3 regions of the Halomonas sp. AOP25-F1-15 genome follow, and region 3 is predicted to be linked to each of the others. Evidence: predicted binding sites of a transcription regulator. Region 3 holds the regulator's gene; each other region holds the start of a gene.
What was found. Region 3 encodes PhoB, which activates phosphate uptake and scavenging genes when phosphate is short. Its sites were predicted from a motif close to TGTCATANNNNTGTCANA; they were not measured.

Region 1 (4,198 bases), on a different contig from region 3:
CATCAGGCGTGGGCGTTTATTGCACCGGGGCTTTACGATAATGAGAAAGCCCTCGCTATTCCTATCCTGGTCTCAAGCATTGCGCTCTTCTATGGCGGTGCGGCGTTTGCTTATTACGTGGTGTTCCCGCTGCTGTTTGAGTTTTTCACCCAGACAGGGCCGGAAAACGTCGCAGTGATGACCGATATCAACCAGTATTTGAACTTCGTTCTTAAACTATTTTTTGCCTTCGGCGTAGCGTTTGAAATTCCTATCGCGACTTTTTTGCTAATTCTTTCTGGCGCCACCACAGTAGAAAGCCTGTCCAAGAAGCGTCCTTATATCCTGCTGGGCTGCTTCGTGGTGGGCATGCTGCTTACGCCACCGGATGTTATTTCACAGAGCCTGCTGGCGATTCCGATGTACCTGCTTTACGAGGTTGGTCTGCTGTTTGGTCGCCTAGTACGCAAGCGCAAAGCGGAGAAAGAGGCGGCGGAAGAGCAAGAAGACATGCTATAGCGAAGGCACTAATGACGTAGATATCGAAAAGCCGCCGCCATTAATCATGGCGGCGGCTTTTTATATCTACCGTTAACAACCTCGCAATAGTCCTTAATCCATCATTTCTGCGATACGATCGACGAGCTTAAAGATGCCGGTGGCAGCTTCACTGATGCGCGTTGCCAGCATGTACGCGGGTGTCGTTACCACGCTGTGCTCAAAATCAACCACGATATCTTCTACGCTACAGGTGCGGTGCAGCCCGCCCATGGCGCTAATAGCACCGGATACCGCCGGGTCATTCCCCACCGTGACGGCAATACCATCCCCCAGCAGGCGGGGCACCAGTACCGGAGCAATACACATCAGGCCGATAGGCTTGGCTTCTTGACGAAAGCCCGCCAGCGCCTCTTTCAGCGCGTCTAGCACCTGCATATTATCGCTGGCACTGGCAAAGTCTGAAAGATTTTTGGCGACGCCAAAACCACCGGGCACAATCACCGCATCGAAGTTATCCGCATCCAACGCCTCTAGGGGGCTTATTTCCCCCCGCGCTAGGCGAGCAGACTCTAGCAGCACGTTACGCTGCTCGCCTTCAACAACCTCTTGCGTAAGATGATTAACAACATGCTGCTGATCGATATCGGGGGCAAAGCAGCGATACTCAATACCCAACTGGTCTAAGCGCAGCAGCGTCAGCGTGGTCTCATAAATTTCAGAACCATCGTAAACGCCGCATCCGGCTAAAATGACTGCCACCTGTTTGGCCATGCCTATCTCCTTATTATCCGAAACCACGTAGAGTTTGCCGAACGCACTACCGCAAAGCTGTTGCCCACTTTAGTCAGTGTGGTTGTTTGCCACAAGGCGTCTTTCGCCGCAGGGTATGGCTGATATACTGCCGGCAGGCCTTCGGGCACTCTTATTTAACACCCTCATTTGCGATCCTTAATGGAGACAACCTTTGAGTGCACTTACTCCCCGCCACTTTCCTGCCACGCGCATGCGCCGCATGCGCCGTGATGATTTTTCACGCCGCTTAATGCAAGAAAAAACGCTGACGCCCTCCGATCTCATACTGCCGGTCTTTGTTCTTGAAGGTAAAAATCAGCGTGAACCCATAGCTTCGATGCCCGGCGTGGAACGGCTTTCAATCGACCTACTCATTGAGCAAGCTCGCGAAGCGTTTGCATTGGGCATTCCCGCTCTGGCACTGTTTCCGGTCGTCGGCCCTGAGCAAAAAAGTGAGCTAGCCGAAGAGGCCTATAGCGCCAGCGGACTGGTGCAGCGTAGCGTGCGCGCGCTAAAAGAAGCGCTGCCTGAGCTTGGTATTATTACGGATGTGGCGCTTGATCCCTATACCATTCATGGTCAAGACGGCATTTTAGATGAGCAAGGCTACGTGCAAAACGACCGCACCGTAGAAACGCTGTTGAAACAGGCGCTTTCCCATGCAGAAGCCGGTGCCGACGTGGTGGCGCCCTCTGACATGATGGATGGACGCATTGGCGCAATTCGCCAAGTACTGGAGCAAGAAAACTTACACAACGTGCGGATCATGGCGTACAGCGCGAAGTATGCATCGCACTACTATGGGCCATTTCGGGATGCGGTCGGGTCGGCCACTAATCTGGGCAAAGCGGACAAGCGCACCTATCAAATGGACCCCGCCAATAGCGATGAAGCGCTGCATGAAGTGGCCATGGACATCAGCGAAGGCGCCGACATGGTCATGGTCAAACCAGGCATGCCCTATTTAGACGTGGTGCGCCGGGTAAAAGAGGAGCTCAACGTTCCCACCTTTGCTTATCAAGTCAGCGGTGAGTACGCCATGCATCGCGCAGCCTTCGATAACGGTTGGCTGGAGGCAGAGCCCGTCATACTAGAATCACTGATGTGCTTTAAGCGCGCTGGGGCAGACGGCATTTTGACCTACTTCGCGCTTGAGGCGGCGCGGCTATTGCAGCAACGCTAATGAAGTAAAGCGGCGCTAAGCTGCTTATTTGTGCCGCTTTTAACAAGATGACAATCCAGTGACACGTATTTGTCATCTTCTCCCCGCATACTGCGCTGATCTATCAGTATCAGGCTATGATACGTTCGAGCCATCGACGCGGGGAGATCCACCATGGACGAGCACGTTTCCAGTCCACCATTATTATCTACCGATCAAACCAGCAGCGACGGCGATACACCGCTACGTATAAATCGTACGCCCATCGGTATCCAGGCGCGTGAAGCGCTGCCTGAAACCGATCTTGACGACACCCAGCTCTACTTCAACCGCGAGCTGTCGCATTTACAGTTTAATATCCGCGTATTGGAACAGGCGCTAGACGATGCGCATCCGTTACTCAACCGGCTGATGTTCCTGCTTATTTTTTCCTCTAATATGGATGAGTTCTTCGAAATTCGCGTCGCAGGCCTCAAACATCAAATTGCCTTGGGCGATACAACCACGGCAGCCGACGGCCGGTTGCCCAAAGCAGTGCTAGCGGAAATATCCCAGCTAGCCCATGCGCAAATTGTCCGACAATATCAAATTCTCAACGAAATGCTGCTGCCCGCACTGGAAGCTCAGGGGCTACGTTTTCGCCGGCGAGATCAGTGGACCAGTGCGCAACAAGCCTGGGGCAGAGCCTTTTTTGATAACGAGATTATGCCGGTCATCAGCCCGATTGGCCTTGACCCGTCGCACCCTTTCCCACGGCTGGTAAATAAAAGCCTCAACTTCATTGTTGAACTGGAAGGCAAGGATGCCTTTGGCCGCGTAGGCGGCATGGCGATTTTGCCTGCTCCGCGCTCGCTACCAAGGCTAATGGCACTGCCCAAGGAGCTATGCGAAGAAGGCTTTTCAGAGTATGTGTTTTTATCATCGATGATTCATGCCCACGCCGATGAGCTATTTCCCGGCATGCGCGTACGCGGCTGCTATCAATTCCGCCTGACCCGCAATGCCGATATGAGCGTCGACCCCGAAGAAGTGTCTGACTTAGCCTCAGCGCTGCGCGGTGAGCTGCTAGCGCGGCGCTATGGCAGTGGCGTACGGCTGGAAGTAGCCGACAACTGTCCGGATGGCTTAGCCAATTTTCTGCTGCGCCAGTTTGAGCTTGAAAATGATGATTTGTACCGCGTTAAAGGTCCGGTCAACTTAACGCGCATGATGTCAGCCTTAGGCGACGTTGACCGCCCTGAGCTGCTTTATCGCCCGTTCATTCCCAGCATTCCCAAAGCACTCAAGGCAGGCAGTCTTTTTGATGCCATCGCGAAGAACGACATTCTGCTGCATCATCCCTTTCAGTCATTTTCACCGATTGAAGACCTGCTGCGCGAAGCGGCTCGCGACCCCCATGTGTTGGCGGTAAAGCAGACCCTTTACCGCACCGGGGCAGACTCGCCTATTGTGAGTGCACTAGTGGAGGCGGCCAGCCAAGGTAAAGAGGTCACCGTGGTGATTGAGCTGCGCGCACGCTTTGATGAAGCCGACAACCTGCAGCTTGCTTCACGCCTTCAAGAAGCCGGCGCCATCGTCGTTTACGGCATTATGGCCTATAAAACCCACGCTAAAATGCTGCATATCGTGCGCCGTGAAAAGGGCGAACTGTGCTACTACGCGCACCTTGGCACCGGCAACTATCACTCCAAAACGGCCAAGCTCTATACCGACTATAGCCTGCTGACCGCGAACAAATTGCTGTGCGCTGACGTACATAAAGTG
Region 2 (4,198 bases), on a different contig from region 3:
GCGAGTGCCAAACACCACGACCAAGCGCACGCCCAGCGTATGCAGTAGCGCTAAATCTTGAATCAGCTGCTCCCCGCGGCCAGAGGCCATCGCTTCGCCTTCAATTAAGATGACAAAGGTTCGCCCCCGGTGCGCATTAATGTAGGGGGAAGCGTTACGAAACCAATCAACAAAGGGGAAGCGCGTATCCAAGGGCCGCTCTCCGGCAGCAGGTGAAAGAAACAGGCTGTTATCACGTTCAACTGGGCTACTTTAACAGAGCATAAAAAACAGCGGCACCTTCAATTGCATATCTGCTAATTCTCATGCAGATCGCGATGAAGAGTGCCGCCTTTATTTTCATGCCTGCTTGGCTGATTTAGCCGAGCCGATTTACCAGAACCAAGTTAATAAGACCAAGCTAGTAGAGCCGGCCTAGCCGAACATGCCTTTAAACATAAAGAAGAACAAAATAGCCAGGCCTGCGCCCGCGGGTAGCGTAATCAGCCACGAAATAGCAATGGTGCCAATCACGCGCAGGTTAAGGGCGGCCATGCCGCGCGCTAAACCAACCCCCAGCACAGCGCCAACCAGGGTATGCGTCGTTGAGATAGGCAAGCCGGTACCCGAGGCCAATACGACGGTGCTTGCGGCAGCCAGAGTGGCGGCAAAACCTCGGCTTGGGGTGAGTTCGGTAATGCCGGTACCCACTGTCGCTATCACTCTGTGACCGTAGGTCACAAGGCCTACCACGATCCCCGCACCGCCCAACATAAGCACCCACCAGGGCACTAACGCAGCACTGTCGATCACGCCGTCGCTACGTACAACGCTAATGACTGCGGCCAGAGGGCCCACTGCGTTCGCTACGTCATTCGAGCCGTGCGCAAACGCCATTGCACAAGCGGTGAAGATCATCAGCACGCCAAACACGCGTTCAACGTTAGCGTAGCCAAAGTGGTCGTTCGCATTTTGCTCGAACTTAATGCGTCGCTGCATAACGATGCCCAGGCCCATAATGGCGATGCCGAGCACAATCGAAAGCAACAAGCTTTGCCCAAAGCTGAGATTCAAACCTACGTGCGACAAGCCTTTGGTCAGCGTGACCATCGAGACAATAAAGCCCACCAGGAAAACGTAACCGGGTACGTAGCGCTTAGCCGCTGCAAGCGGGTCGCTGCTTTCAAAAATCAGATGCTGAACAGACTTAAAGAGGACATAGGCGATGGTACCAGCGAGCAGCGGCGAAATGAGCCAGCTAGAGGCAATTTGACCTACCTTGCCCCACGCCACCGCATCAACCCCCAGGCCCACCGCGCCAAAACCGACGATAGCACCCACGATAGAATGCGTGGTAGACACCGGCCAGCCGCGTGCTGAAGCAATCAACAACCAAATGGCGGCAGCTAACAGTGCCGACAACATGCCGTAAACTAATAGCTGAGGATTGGCTTCTAATAATTCGGGGTCGAGTATCCCACCGCGAATGGTGGCGGTGACTTCACCACCGGCGAGCCATGCGCCTAGAAACTCAAAGATAACGGCAATAAGGATGGCTTGCTTGATGGTGATCGCTTTCGACCCCACCGAGGTTCCCATGGCATTGGCTACATCGTTTGCACCAACGCCCCAAGCCATAAAGAAGCCGAACAAACAGGCCAGGATAATGAAGATTTCACCGTGCTGGGCAATAATCAGCATACAAGTCCCCTTAGCGGGCTGTCAGAATCTGTAAGCGGCTACCCACGCGCTCGGCGCGGTCAGATAATTCACCCACCCATTCAATGATTTTATAAAGAAAAATCACATCGACGGGTGGCAGCTGACTTTCAAGCGCGAACAGTTGGCGACGAATAGTCACCTGCTGGTCATCGGCCTGGTGTTCGAGAATATGCAGTTCACGGATCATTCGATGCATGACGTCAGCGACGTTACGTCCAAAGCCTGACTCAAGCAGATCTTTGAGCTCTTCCAATGCCTGACGGGCTTGCGCAACACAAGCAACGCTTGTGCGGATATAATCGCGCATCGGTTCAGCCAGCTCATCCGGCACACGCATTTTACGGCCCATCATGATGCCGGTAATGTCGCGCACCTTATTGGCGATTTTGTCCTGTACGCTAATGAGATCAAGCAGATCAGACCGCGACACCGGTAAAAACATGGTGTTGGGCAGGTTCAATCGCAACTCAGTTTTCAGCGTATCAGCGTCATGCTCTAAGCGGGTGACGTTTTCGCGCAGCTCAGCCGCTTTGATCCAGTCGTCTGCCAGGGTTGCTTCGAAAAACGGCAACAGCTGGTCGGCACATTCGTTTGCCTTGACGATATGGGCCAATAACGGCTGGAATGGCGAGCGGCCAAACATCGAAGAAAAAGGATTGGAGGTAACCATAATGCCTTTTAGCCTGTTTTCGGAAAGCCTGGAAATGGCGGCGCCAGTATAAAGAGTGCGCTCGCCGCCGTCATGAAAAGTTCATAAATGTAATCAAATATTCATCTATATGTCACGATAGCGAGGTGGCGATTGCCATGAAAACCCCCATTCCTCTAGAAGTAGAGATTAAGCTGGCACTCCCCCCCACGGGGCCGGCTGCGCTAAGCCAACATCCGCTTCTGGCTTCAGTTCCCGCCTCTCAACACACATTGACCAACACCTATTTCGATACCCCGTCAGGCGATTTAGCCAATGCGCGCATTGCCGTTCGCCTGCGCGAAGTCGATGGTAACGTGCTGCACACTGTCAAAACAGCCGGCCAAGGTGGCGGCGGGCTTTCTCAACGCCAAGAGTGGGAGTGGCAAGTTCCTGGCCCGCAGCTGGACCTCACGGCGCTTGCCAAGCTACCCCCTTTTCAAGGCCAGCTTGCGCAGGCGCTAACGTCACTCGTCCCGACGTTACGCACTGACTTCACGCGGCGCTGCTGGCAGTTAACCAGCGGCCTTTCAAGCACCGCTGCAACCGAGACTGACAACCATATTGAGCTGGTATTGGATGAAGGCGAGATTATTAGCGGTAGCTACCGCACGCCTATCTGTGAAATAGAGCTTGAGTTAAAACAGGGCGAGCCAGAGGCGCTTTGGACATTGGCACTGGCGCTTGCTGAGCAGGTTCCTCTGCGCCCATCAGACAGCAGCAAAGCAGCGCGCGGCAATATGCTAAGTGCCCAACACTGGCCGTTACCCGACGCGCAAACCCCGGCGCAATGGCTGCACCGCGCCACGCTGGCGCTAGATGCCTACCATGACAGCCAGCAAACAAGCTTTATAGCAAAAGCCCACCAGGCGATCAAAACGCTGGCGGAACATCCTGAGTTAGATGCCACTGCACGCACTTACGCCCAGGCACTGCCGAGCGCCCTGGACGCCCAAGGCCAGCCACAGGCCGCTTACGGCAGCGCGGCGTTAGCACTCGCCTATCGCTTGGCGTACCAAACCGCGCTACGCTAGCGCTGAATGAGTGCCCACTTCAGGATGACGCAATGAATTTTCACCTAACGCCAGCCACGGAAGGCCTGCGTAGCCGCCTGTTTCATATCATATTCGAGTCCGACACACCGGGGGCGAAAGCATTTGATATCGCCTTGATTGTGGCCATTTTGGTGAGCGTCGCGGTGATTCTGCTGGGCAGCATTGAAATTTATGCTGAGCGCTACGGGGACATATTTTTCTACACGGAATGGGTCCTGACGCTGCTGTTCAGCATTGAGCTGCTCGTTCGCATCTATTGCCTGGAACGTCCTCTTCTCTACCTCAAAAGCTTTTATGGAATCGTCGATTTAATTGCGATTTTACCTACTTGGCTCGTTCTTTTAGTACCCGGCGCCCACGCACTGGTGATTGTGCGGCTACTACGAGTACTGCGTATTTTCCGTATTTTTCGCTTGATGGCGTTTGTCGGTGAAGCCAACCTACTAATCGATGCCCTGAAGCGCAGCTTGCACCAGATTCTGCTGTTCTTCTTCTCTATTTTGATGGTGGTGACGCTATTTGCGGCCTTGATGTACACCATCGAATCGCCGGAGGCAGGCTTCACTAGCATTCCCATGTCGATGTACTGGGCTATCGTTAGCATGACGACGGTGGGTTATGGCGACATCGTTCCTGCGACACCGTTAGGCAAGGCGATCACCATGGTGCTGATGTTACTCGGCTACTCGATTATCGCCGTGCCCACCGGTATTTTCTCGGCACAGGTGATTCGCTCGATACGTGAAGATCGCCA
Region 3 (4,198 bases):
GAACTCGGTGACATCACCCGCTGGCCGGCAAATGTATCTCTTTCCACGCTGGCGCCCCGTCCATGCGGCGCGCCCCGCGATGAGCTCTCCATGGTGGCAGTGGGTAGCCTCCACCGATTCGTTAACCGCTCGTTTAACAGCCGCAGGCGGTGGCAAGCCTTTTCGGGTGCGTTTACTGCGCCAAGGTGTGGGATGGCCGCTGCCCGATGAAGCCCAGGCGCTGGGGATTGGCCCTAAACGCTATGCATGGCTGCGTGAAGTAGCGCTGTGTTTAGATGAAACGCCGTGGGTGGTCGCGCGCTCAGTAGCGCCGTTGACACAGCTAAAAGGCCAGCGTTTAGATCGTTTGGGCGAGCGTTCGTTAGGCAGCTGGTTATTTCGCCAGCCAGACTTAGTGCGAGGGCCATTAGAGGCGACAACACAACGCCCGCCTTTTGCTAGCCTACATGGGGTCGAGCAGAATTGTAGCTGGGGCCGACGCTCCGTATTTACGCATGGCGGCCTGTCGTTATTGGTACAAGAGTACTTTTTGCGGGCAATGGCGGATGACCTTGATCTGCCTTCGCGCTAGGCTAGCAGCTGCGTTTTCTTTTTCGTGAGGTAAGCATGGATCGTTCACTGTTGCGGCCGAAGGGATTGGCTCGCGTGGCAGACTTTTTACAGCTGATGCGCTTGGATCGGCCCATAGGCACGTGGCTATTAATGTGGCCCGCTCTTTGGGCGCTATGGATTGCCGCGCAGGGCGTGCCGGGGCGCAATGTGCTGCTTATTTTTGTTGCCGGCGTTTACGCCATGCGTGCCGCAGGCTGCGTGGTGAATGACTATGCCGACCGTCATTTTGATGGGCATGTAAAGCGCACTAAAAATCGTCCTCTAGCCACCGGTCGTATTAGCGAAACCGAGGCCCAGCTGCTGTTTATCGCATTGATCGCGATATCCTTCATTTTGGTGCTGCTGACCAATTGGTTCACGGTGATGCTCTCGCTGGGTGGCGTGCTGCTAGCGATTATTTATCCGTTTATGAAGCGCTATACCAACCTTCCTCAGGTCGTGCTGGGCGCCGCCTTTGCTTGGGCGATCCCCATGGCGTTTGGCGCTGTGCTGGGCTATGTCCCGCTGGAGGCTTGGCTATTGTTTTTTGCTAATGTGGTTTGGACCGTGGCGTACGATACCCAGTACGCCATGGTGGACCGCGACGATGATTTAAAAATCGGTATTAAATCGACAGCCGTGCTGTTTGGTAATGCGGACCGCGTCATTATTGCTTTATTACAAGTGGTGACGTTGCTGCTATTAGCATGGGTAGGGTGGCGAGTGGGTCTAGGCGGTTTTTTCTGGTTAGGACTCGCGGGAATGGCGGCCACTTTTCTGCATCAGCAGCGGTTAATTTTTCACCGTGCCCGAGATGCGTGCTTTCAGGCGTTCCTCAATAATTTTTGGTCAGGTTTGTTTATTTTCGCGGGTATTGCGCTAAGTTGGTGGCCTGTGGCGGGCTAATAATCGCCGCTGTCATGTAACTGTCATCAAGTCATGGTGTTATCGTCATCGATATGTCATTGAGCTATTTTTCATTGAATTAGCTCTCTTTGCACCCCTTGAGGCTCTGGTATGACTGCCAAGACCGTTTTGATTGTCGATGATGAGGCGCCGATCCGCGAGATGATTGCGGTAGCGCTGGAAATGGCTGACTATCGCGTGCTCGAAGCGGATAACGCTCAGGATGCTCATGCTTTGATCGTCGACCACCAGCCTGATTTACTGCTGCTTGATTGGATGATGCCTGGCACCAGCGGTATCGAGCTTGCTAGGCGCTTAAAGCGCGAAGAAGCCACTGCTGAGATTCCCATTATTATGCTGACCGCTAAAGGCGAAGAAGATAATAAGATTCAGGGGCTTGAAGCCGGTGCTGATGACTATATTACCAAGCCTTTTTCGCCTCGCGAGTTGGTGGCACGGCTTAAAGCCGTTTTGCGTCGTGCAACGCCGCGTGGTGTTGAAGATCCCGTAGAGGTTAATGGACTGCTGCTTGATCCGGTGAGTCATCGCGTCAGCTCCGATGGTAAGGCGCTTGAGATAGGCCCAACGGAATATCGTCTGCTGCAGTTCTTTATGACGCACCAGGAGCGCGCTTACACGCGTAGCCAGCTGCTTGATCAAGTGTGGGGTGGCAACGTGTACGTTGAAGAGCGCACGGTAGATGTACATATTCGCCGGTTGCGTAAAGCGCTAGGCGAAACCCATCAAAATCTGATTCAAACGGTTCGGGGCACCGGTTACCGTTTCTCTTCACGGGTATAAATGTGCGCCTATGGAGCCGTGAACTGTGGCAACTGGCCTGGCTAGCCACGCTGGGGACAAGCATTGGCTGGCTATTGGATGCAGCGGGGCTGGGGCTGGCTTCTGGACTGGCAGTGTATCTGTTTTATCACTTGCGGCAGCTGCGCGCGCTGTATCGATGGCTAACCCTGCAACCCCATGATGAACCACCTGCTGCCCAGGGGATATGGGGCGAACTGTTTGATCGCTTATATCGCTATCAAAAAAGCCAGCGCATTACACAAAGTCGGCTGCGTGCCACTTTGGCGCGTATTCAAGAGTCGTCAGAGGCGATGCGCGATAGCGTCGTTATGCTTGACCGCCACGGAGATTTAGAGTGGTGGAACAGCGCTGCAACCACGATGCTTGGGCTGCAGACGGCCCACGACCGTGGCCAGCACATTACCAATTTACTCCGCGATCCGGGCTTTATAAGCTACTTCAACGCCCGCCACTATAGTGAACCGCTAACGCTAACATCGCCCATTGATGAGCGATGCATTCTGCAGTACCAAATTACCCTGTACGGCGACGATGAGCGGCTAGTGATGGCGCGAGATATCACGCGTCTGCATCGTCTGGAGCAGATGCGCCGTGATTTTGTGGCCAATGTATCCCACGAGCTACGTACCCCTCTGACCGTGCTTTCTGGCTATTTAGAAACCTATGGCGATCTTGCCGAGCAGCTACCTCCGCGCTTAGGTAAAGGTATTCAGCAAATGCAGGAGCAGACGCAGCGAATGCAGAACCTGGTCAATGACCTATTGCTGCTGTCCCGGTTAGAAATTGACCAAAGTGGTAAGGATCATCAGCCGTTGTCGCTGGGCCCTTTGCTACAGAGTGTTCGTGAGGATGCGCTAGCGCTATCGGATCAGCGGCATACCATCACTATTGCGCTTGACAGCAAGGCACGTCTGCTAGGAAGCGAGCAGGAAATGCGCAGCGCGATTTCTAATCTCGCGTTTAACGCTGTTCGCTACACGCCGCCAGGGAGCCACATCACGTTGCGCTGGAAAGATAACCAAGCTGGCGGAGCCTGTATTGACGTTGAGGACAACGGCGAGGGAATTGATCCTGTGCACATCCCTCGGCTGACCGAACGCTTCTACCGCGTTGATAAAGGGCGTAGCACGACGACGGGCGGTACTGGTTTGGGCTTGGCAATTGTCAAACACGTGCTGCTACGCCATGATGCTCAGCTATTGATTGAATCTCACCCGGGTAAGGGTGCTTTATTCCGCTGTACATTCTCCGCTTCGCGCCTTAGCTAGCCCTAAAATGCCTGCTGCACAATATTTGTAGAAGTGTGCAATATTGGCATGTAAGATTGGTAAAACTTTACTCATGTGTCATTTTTACACACTATTTGGGTGCGCTTTATCGCTAATTAAGATTTATTTCGTAATCTTATTTTTTATAAGTTTTTGATAATTATTGTTTTTATTTTATTATATTAGATTTTGGCATGTCTGCTGCAGCGAATATAAGCAAGTAAGAGAGATGACCGCAGGAATTGCTGGCTGAACTTAGCCTTTCTTTCTTAGTTAAGCGGTTTAAACAGCGATCGGAGGTGGAATATGATGTCCAAGGAATTACTCAAGAAAGCTGGCATTCTAGGTTTAACGTTTGGCTTGATGGCTAGCCCGCTAGCGTTCGCAGAATCTGAGCAAAGTACATCTATTGATCAGAACCAAGATATTACTGCGGATGACGAGGCGATGGATCCGCAGGGTACTCACACGGATACCGCCAGTGAGCAAAATCAGCACGATTTAACGCATGATGTTGGTGATGACGCCAGCGATATGGATCCAAACTCTACTAGTAATTCAGATGATGCTAATTTTGATAGCACAGAAGAGTTGCCTGAAGAAAATAGCGG

Region 1: a site for PhoB is predicted at 2,502-2,519, ahead of ppk1 (polyphosphate kinase 1). Genes of this name have one in related genera too.
Region 2: a site for PhoB is predicted at 2,471-2,488, ahead of ACT3TF_RS08965 (CYTH domain-containing protein). Genes of this name have one in related genera too.

The regions. Positions count from the first base shown of each region.
Region 1 is NZ_JBQSXV010000001.1:70,588-74,785, reverse strand. Features, by position in the region: gene tatC (twin-arginine translocase subunit TatC) at 1-498, shown strand, start outside; gene elbB (isoprenoid biosynthesis glyoxalase ElbB) at 592-1,251, opposite strand; gene hemB (porphobilinogen synthase) at 1,445-2,455, shown strand; gene ppk1 (polyphosphate kinase 1) at 2,609-4,198, shown strand, end outside.
Region 2 is NZ_JBQSXV010000004.1:131,479-135,676, forward strand. Features, by position in the region: gene argA (amino-acid N-acetyltransferase) at 1-192, opposite strand, end outside; gene ACT3TF_RS08955 (inorganic phosphate transporter) at 415-1,680, opposite strand; gene ACT3TF_RS08960 (TIGR00153 family protein) at 1,691-2,371, opposite strand; gene ACT3TF_RS08965 (CYTH domain-containing protein) at 2,509-3,423, shown strand; gene ACT3TF_RS08970 (ion transporter) at 3,456-4,198, shown strand, end outside.
Region 3 is NZ_JBQSXV010000006.1:129,907-134,104, forward strand. Features, by position in the region: gene ACT3TF_RS12835 (chorismate--pyruvate lyase family protein) at 32-571, shown strand; gene ubiA (4-hydroxybenzoate octaprenyltransferase) at 607-1,497, shown strand; gene phoB (phosphate regulon transcriptional regulator PhoB) at 1,609-2,298, shown strand; gene phoR (phosphate regulon sensor histidine kinase PhoR) at 2,301-3,587, shown strand; gene ACT3TF_RS12855 (hypothetical protein) at 3,894-4,198, shown strand, end outside.